Regions from separate parts of the Paenibacillus sp. FSL K6-2441 genome, predicted to be linked through region 1. Evidence: predicted binding sites of a transcription regulator. Region 1 holds the regulator's gene; the other holds the start of a gene.
What was found. The regulator NrdR, encoded in region 1, represses ribonucleotide reductase genes. The targets are predictions, from matches to a motif close to AACACNATATATNGTGTT.
Positions count from the first base shown of each region.

Region 2: a site for NrdR is predicted at 1,793-1,810, ahead of NSQ80_RS07915 (adenosylcobalamin-dependent ribonucleoside-diphosphate reductase). Genes of this name have one in related genera too.

Region 1 is NZ_CP150174.1:1,601,736-1,605,150, reverse strand. Features, by position in the region: gene NSQ80_RS07030 (phosphate ABC transporter substrate-binding protein) at 1-740, opposite strand, end outside; gene nrdR (transcriptional regulator NrdR) at 921-1,391, opposite strand; gene NSQ80_RS07020 (alpha/beta-type small acid-soluble spore protein) at 1,529-1,750, shown strand; gene NSQ80_RS07015 (lytic transglycosylase domain-containing protein) at 1,824-2,387, opposite strand; gene coaE (dephospho-CoA kinase) at 2,384-2,980, opposite strand; gene mutM (DNA-formamidopyrimidine glycosylase) at 3,020-3,415, opposite strand, start outside.
Region 2 is NZ_CP150174.1:1,770,579-1,773,993, reverse strand. Features, by position in the region: gene NSQ80_RS07915 (adenosylcobalamin-dependent ribonucleoside-diphosphate reductase) at 1-1,618, opposite strand, end outside; gene NSQ80_RS07910 (2,3-butanediol dehydrogenase) at 2,101-3,147, shown strand; gene NSQ80_RS07905 (SNF2-related protein) at 3,363-3,415, shown strand, end outside.

The DNA of each region.
Region 1 (3,415 bases):
GCGTCCACGCCTTCGTACTTCACAGCTTTGACCGTATCGTCAAGGTAGGACAAGGCCAGATATCCGATCGCCCCCGGCGTTTCGCCAACCAGTTTCTTTACCGTACCGGAGGAATCTTCTTGGATCGAACCTTGCAGGTCCTCCGTTTTCGTACCCAACGCGTATTTCTCAAATGTGGCGCGAGTCCCGGAGCTCGACGGACGGTTTACGATTTGAATCGCTTGGTCCGGACCGCCAAGATCTTTCCAATTTGTGATTTTACCCGTGAAAATTTGGACCAGTTGGTCTTTTGTCAAATTGTCGACAGTGATGTCCGGGTTAACGACAGCTGCCATCGCGACGACAGCAACTTGGTGGTCAACCAGTTCACCAGCTTGAGCCGCATCCAGCTTCTCTTCTGCGAAGACGTCGGAGTTCCCGATGTCCGCTTGGCCTCCGGAAACCTGCGTCAACCCGGTGCCGCTTCCGCCGCCTTGAACTTGTATAGAAACATTCGGATTCTGATCCATGAATTTTTTCGAAACTTGGTCTACCAAAGGTTGTAAAGCCGAGGAACCTACAGCCAAGATCGACCCGGAAAGTTCCGATGTCGCTGCATTACCCCCGTTGCTCGCGGATGCTTCATCCGCAGTGCTTCCGTTGGTGCCGGCCGTGTTGTTTGGTGCCGCGTTGTTTTGACCGCATGCTGCCAGCGCGAAGCTCAGCACCAAAGTCAAAATCAATAACATACTCTTTTTCATTGTTTAGGTTTCCCCCTTAATTGATTTACAGTTTGATTATAGAAAGCGAAGATCAATGCTGTGTTCTCGTTTTGTAAACTTTGTGTAAAATAAGAGGGCACCTTAGTCTTTAGGTTTATTCTATGCAAAAAATAAAAAAACACTCCCGCGCCGGCCGGCGAAGAGTGCTTGAGAAGTGAACTATTCCGTGACCCCTGTATTTTTGGACAGCAGGCCTTTGAGTTCTTTCATAAACATGTTGATATCTTTAAATTGACGATAAACCGAAGCAAACCGTACATATGCAACCTCGTCCACCGGATAGAGCTGCTCCATCACCAATTCGCCGATTTGCCGGCTCTCTACCTCGGCGTTCGCCGAGTGGCGCAAGGAACGTTCCACTTCGGATACGATGGATTCCAGCTGTTCGACGGAAACCGGACGTTTCTCGCAGGCTCGAATCAGACCTCGCAGCATTTTCTCCCGGCTGAATTCCTCGCGGCTTCCATCCTTTTTGATCACAATCAACGGCACTTCTTCCACCATTTCAAACGTTGTAAACCGCCGGTTGCATTTCTCGCATTCACGCCGGCGGCGGATCGAACGGTTCTCGTTCGCCGGTCTCGAATCAAGCACTTTGGTGCCTAAATAGTCGCAATAAGGACATTTCAAACTAGAACACCTCCCCTCTAAATGACGTCATCACGGCCTGTCTCACCGGATGGCAATAAATTACTGCAAATTCATGTGATTGAAATTCCTAGTCCAGCACATAATACTGTTACCAACCACAAGGAGGTGAACAAATCATGGCCCAAAATAATAACTCTTCGAACAACCTGGTGGTTAGACAAGCATCCGGAGCTTTGGATCAAATGAAATATGAAATCGCTCAGGAGCTTGGCATCTCTTTCCCACAAGACGGATATGCTGGTAACCTGACTTCTTACGAAAACGGTTCGATCGGTGGTTTCATCACGAAACGTCTGGTGACCCTGGCTGAACAACAGCTGGCAGGTCAATTCAAATAACCGATCAACTGAAGAGAGCATTGGCTGGCGTAAGGTCGGTCAATGCTTTCTTTTGTTATAACCTTAGGCCCCCTTAAAAATCATCATATATCTTTAAATATTGTTTGTAATAGTGGGATACCCGCTGGACGTAATGCCGGGTCTCGCCAAAAGGAATATTTTGCACCGTCTCCAGTCGTCCGTCCCATCTCCCGCTCTTCAGCCAATTTTTCACATTGGTTGGTCCGGCATTATACGCTGCGATCATGGCGATGGTGTTACCGTCAAATTGCTGGGAGAGCGATCTCAGATACCAGGTGCCGATCTGGATATTCGTTTCCGTCTCGTTGCGGATGTCTTCCAGCGTTGTATTGGGCAACTTCGCTTTGGAAATCACCCACTCCGCCGTATCGGGCATGATCTGCATAATTCCGAGCGCGCCTTTCCGGGACTCCACGCCCGATTTGTAGTTCGTCTCCACCTTAATGATCGCTGCAACAATAAACGGATCCAGGCCGTTGTTCTTGGCATGCCGCCGGATTTCTTCTTTATAATAAATCGGGTAAAACAACGAAAGCCATGCCGAATTAAAAAAGATGAGGATGATGAAACCGATAAACAACAGAAGCAAGACTCTTTTTTTGCGAAGCCACCTCATCGTAGTCCCTGATCCCGCCAAAAGTCATCTATCTGCCGCTTCGTTTCCTCAAGTCCACCGCTGTTATCAATCAAAATATCCGCCCTCTCTTTCTTGATTTCGATATCCATCTGGGCGCTGATCCGCTGCTCGGCCGCCTCCTTCGATAACCCGTCCCTCAACATCAACCGGGTTAACTGTACCTCGCGGGGGACGTAGACAACCATAATTTGATCGTATAACGGATCAAGACCCGATTCATAAAGCAGCGGGATATCCGCCACCACCAATCTGTGAGGATCCGCTGCTTCCAGCTCTTCCATGCGCCGCTTCATTTCAGCGCGGATCGCCGGATGCGTTAGTGCCTCCAGCGCCTTACGCTCCTCCGGATTCGAGAAGACGATCTCGCCTAGCTTCTTGCGATTCAGCGTTCCATCGGGGTGCAGCACGCCCGGGCCAAATCGTTCGCTAACGGCGGCCAATACCGGATGGCCCGGCTCCATAATCTCCCTGGCGATCACATCCGCATCGATGATGGCGGCCCCACGCTCGGCCAACAATCGGGAAACCGTGCTTTTCCCGGTCGCAATGCCTCCGGTCAGTCCGATGTTCATAACCCTATCCACCTCACACTCATAACTTGGAGCCTCGTTCTATCTCGTTAGCCGTTGCTTGGCGCGTGCAGACCCGCTTGTCCGATAAGGCGGCTGACAATTCGGGCAAAAATGCGTGCCCCGCCCCCCTACAACGGTCTTCATCACCGGCTGTCCGCAGTTCAGACAAGGCTCACCTTGGCGGCCGTACATCCGCAAGGAATGTTGAAACATCCCCATTTCACCTTGCCCGTTCACGTACGATTTGATGGAGGAGCCACCAGCTTCTACCGCTTCGGTTAACGTCTCAACGATGGCGGTATGAAGCTGCTCCAGCTGCCTCTTGGTCAGCTTGTCCGCCGGATATTCCGGGTGGATGCCTGCCCGAAACAATGCTTCATCTACATATATATTCCCCAAGCCAACGATGTATTCCTGGTTCAGCAAGGCTGGCTT
Region 2 (3,415 bases), 170 kb from region 1:
GGTAATATTTGAAGGCGAAGTACGGTTCGATCCCAGTCGAAGTGCCAACCATCGTCCCTGTGCTGCCAGTTGGCGCTTGGGTAATGATCGTGACATTGCGAATCCCTTTGGTGCGGACAGCTTCACCAACTTCTGGATACACTTCCGTCATGTTCTTCATAAAGCCGCTTTGTAAAAATTTATCTGCTTCAAATGCCGGGAAGGATCCTTTCTCTTCTGCGATATCTGCAGAGGCCAGGTAAGCTTCCTTCGCAATAAAGCCATACAATTTATCGAGGAATTCCAGCGATTCCGGGCTGCCGTAACGGATGTTCAGCTTGATCATCAGCTCGGCCAGACCCATCGTTCCAAGGCCAACGCGGCGCTCTTTCTTCTGGTTCTTCTCGTTTTCTTCAAAATGATAAGGTGTCTTGTTGATGACGTTGTCCAAGAAACGAACTGAATAACGCGTAGTTGTCGCCAGTTCATCCCATGCCACATCGTGCTTCTCTTCATCGTAGAACTTGGACAAGTTCATCGCCGACAGGTTACATACGCCCCAGCCCGGCAGCCCTTGCTCACCGCACGGATTCGTACAGATGATCGGGTTAAAGTACCAGCTGTTGGACATTTGGTTGTAGTATTCCATGAAGACCACGCCCGGCTCAGCGGATTTCCAAGCCGATTCGATGATCGTATGCCAGATCTCACGCGCTTTGACGGTACGGTAGTGGATCACTTTACGTCCATCGGCTTTCCATTTATCGAGATCGCCGTCCCACACCTCGTTGTAATCCTCGTAAGTTGTATCCGGGAATACCAGATCCCAATCGAGGTCTTCTTTTACAGCTTTCATAAAAGCATTGCTGACGCAAACCGACAAGTTCGCGTTGGTCACTTGGCCCATCGTCTGTTTAACAGTGATGAAGTCCAGCACGTCCGGATGCCAGTCGTTGATCATCAGCATCAGCGCACCGCGACGACTGCCGCCTTGCTCGATCAGGCCGGTTGTGTAGCTGAACAAGCCGCCCCAAGATACAGCACCGCTGGAAGAGCCATTAACGCCACGAACGATCGCACGACGTGGACGCAGGGAGCTCAAGTTAATGCCTACGCCGCCGCCGCGAGCCATGATCTCGGTCATTTCGGACAGCGTCTCCATGATGCCGCCCCGGCTGTCCTTCGGCGAAGGAATAACATAACAGTTGAACAAAGTTAACTCATCACTGGCACCGGCACCAGCCGCAATCCGTCCGCCCGGAACAAGCTTCCAATCATCCAGAATATAACGGAATTTCTCTTCCCATTCCTTCTGCTTCTCCGGCGTTTCCTCAACCGAAGCCATCGCTTTGGCCAGACGGTCCCACATTTCTTCAGGCGTTTTCTCGATATTGAGGGTCAGCTTCTCGACGTCGGTCTCCACCAGATCGCCCCGGCGGGTCTTCACCGTAACCTTACGGCCGTCACGGGCAACAACCTCCCCTACTTCCTTCGTCGGGAATTTTGGGTCGTCCTTCGTCAGAACGAGTACGACATCGCCCACTTTGGCGTGGCTAGGATCCGCGTCCTTCCAGGCGTACCGGTCCAAGAAGATTTTCTCACTTAGCCCCTCAAGGCGCTGTTTTTGCACAGTTTTCAAAGAAAACACCCTCCTAAAAATTGATTCAGAGTATCCTTTAATTAATCAGTCATTCGCCTCGATTCCTAAAGTCGAAATTAGGCAAAAAAACGAAAAAAACGCTGTATCAAGCCGGAAATCGCCCGCTTGATCACCGCGGCACACACCCTGTAAACGGTAATATCATATGTATGAATCACAATATATTGTGTGCGAATACCATTATACTATACAATATCTCGTTGTCATAGCAGTTCAGGGTGAAATTTTAGGCTTTAATCCGAATACATCTCGCCCAACCCCCTGTTTCCTTCAATTCTCTCTATTTTTCAGACTCAAAACTATAAAACCGCTTTGTAACCATTTCCAAGAAACCAGGGAAGCATCTCCTAAGTTTTATTAGATTTGAATTAACACAATTTTAACAAATCAATGGGAATCCTGCCCCCAAAAAGGAGTAAACTAGAAATTGAGGTTCATAACTTACGAGGAGATGAGTTCAAGTGAAAGCTTTAAGATGGCATGGCGTCAAGGACCTAAGACTGGAGAACATCGAGGAGCCAAAAGCGGAACCGGGCAAAGCGAAAATCAAGGTGGAATGGTGCGGGATTTGCGGCAGTGATCTGCACGAATATGTAGCCGGCCCGATTTTTATCCCTCTGGAAACCCACCCGTTAAGCGGAGATAAAGCGCCGATCGTCATGGGACATGAATTTTCCGGACAAGTGGTTGAAGTTGGCGAAGGCGTCACCCGCGTGGCCGTCGGCGATCGCGTCGTGGTTGAACCGATCTATGCCTGCGGAACCTGCGAGGCTTGTAAGCAAGGGAAATACAATCTTTGCGATAAAATGGGCTTCTTCGGCCTGGCGGGCGGAGGCGGCGGATTCTCCGAATATGCCAACGTACCGGAACAAATGCTACATAAAATCCCGGATTCGGTATCCTTCGAGCAAGGCGCCCTGGTTGAGCCATCCGCTGTAGCACTTCATGCAGTCCGCTCCAGTAAATTTAAAGTGGGCGACAAAGCAGCTGTCTTTGGAACCGGACCGATCGGTCTGCTGGTGATCGAAGCACTGAAGGCTTCAGGGGCTTCGGAAATCTATGCGGTCGAGCTGTCTGAGGAACGGAAGCAGAAGGCTGCCGAGCTCGGCGCCATCGTCATCGATCCGAAAGAATACGATGCCGTCGAAGAAATTCACAAGCGCACGCAAGGCGGTGTGGACGTAGCCTATGAAGTGACAGGGGTTTCTCCCGTGCTAACCCAGGCGATCCTATCCACCAAAATCGGCGGTGAAACGATGATCGTCAGCATTTTCGAGAAGGAAGCCTCCCTCCATCCGCAAAACATCGTCATGAAGGAACGTACCGTAAGCGGCATTATCGGCTACCGCGACGTCTTCCCGGCGGTGATCAGCTTGATGGCTCAAGGCTACTTCTCGGCGGACAAGCTGGTGACGAAGCGCATTAAGCTGGATCAAGCCATCGATGAAGGCTTTGAAGGACTCCTCAAAGAGCGGAATCAAATCAAAATCTTGGTGAAAGCGGAGTAAAATAGATCAAGCAATCGCCGGTCAGGGAGATGATCCCCGGCCGGCTTTTTTTTAATGAGATAAACCACCCTCTTGCTCTTACAAGGTTATGAACTCCTTCCTTTTCGTCCATACTACACCTACGTCTGCAATTTAAGCACAAGATCTGCCAGATTCGGATCTTTTCTCTCCGTAATCGAGCCGACAAATACGTACCGAAAGGGAGGTTTTACACTATGAATCCACATCCCTCCGGCCCTTCCCCCCACCCGGCCGCGTCGCCAGACTT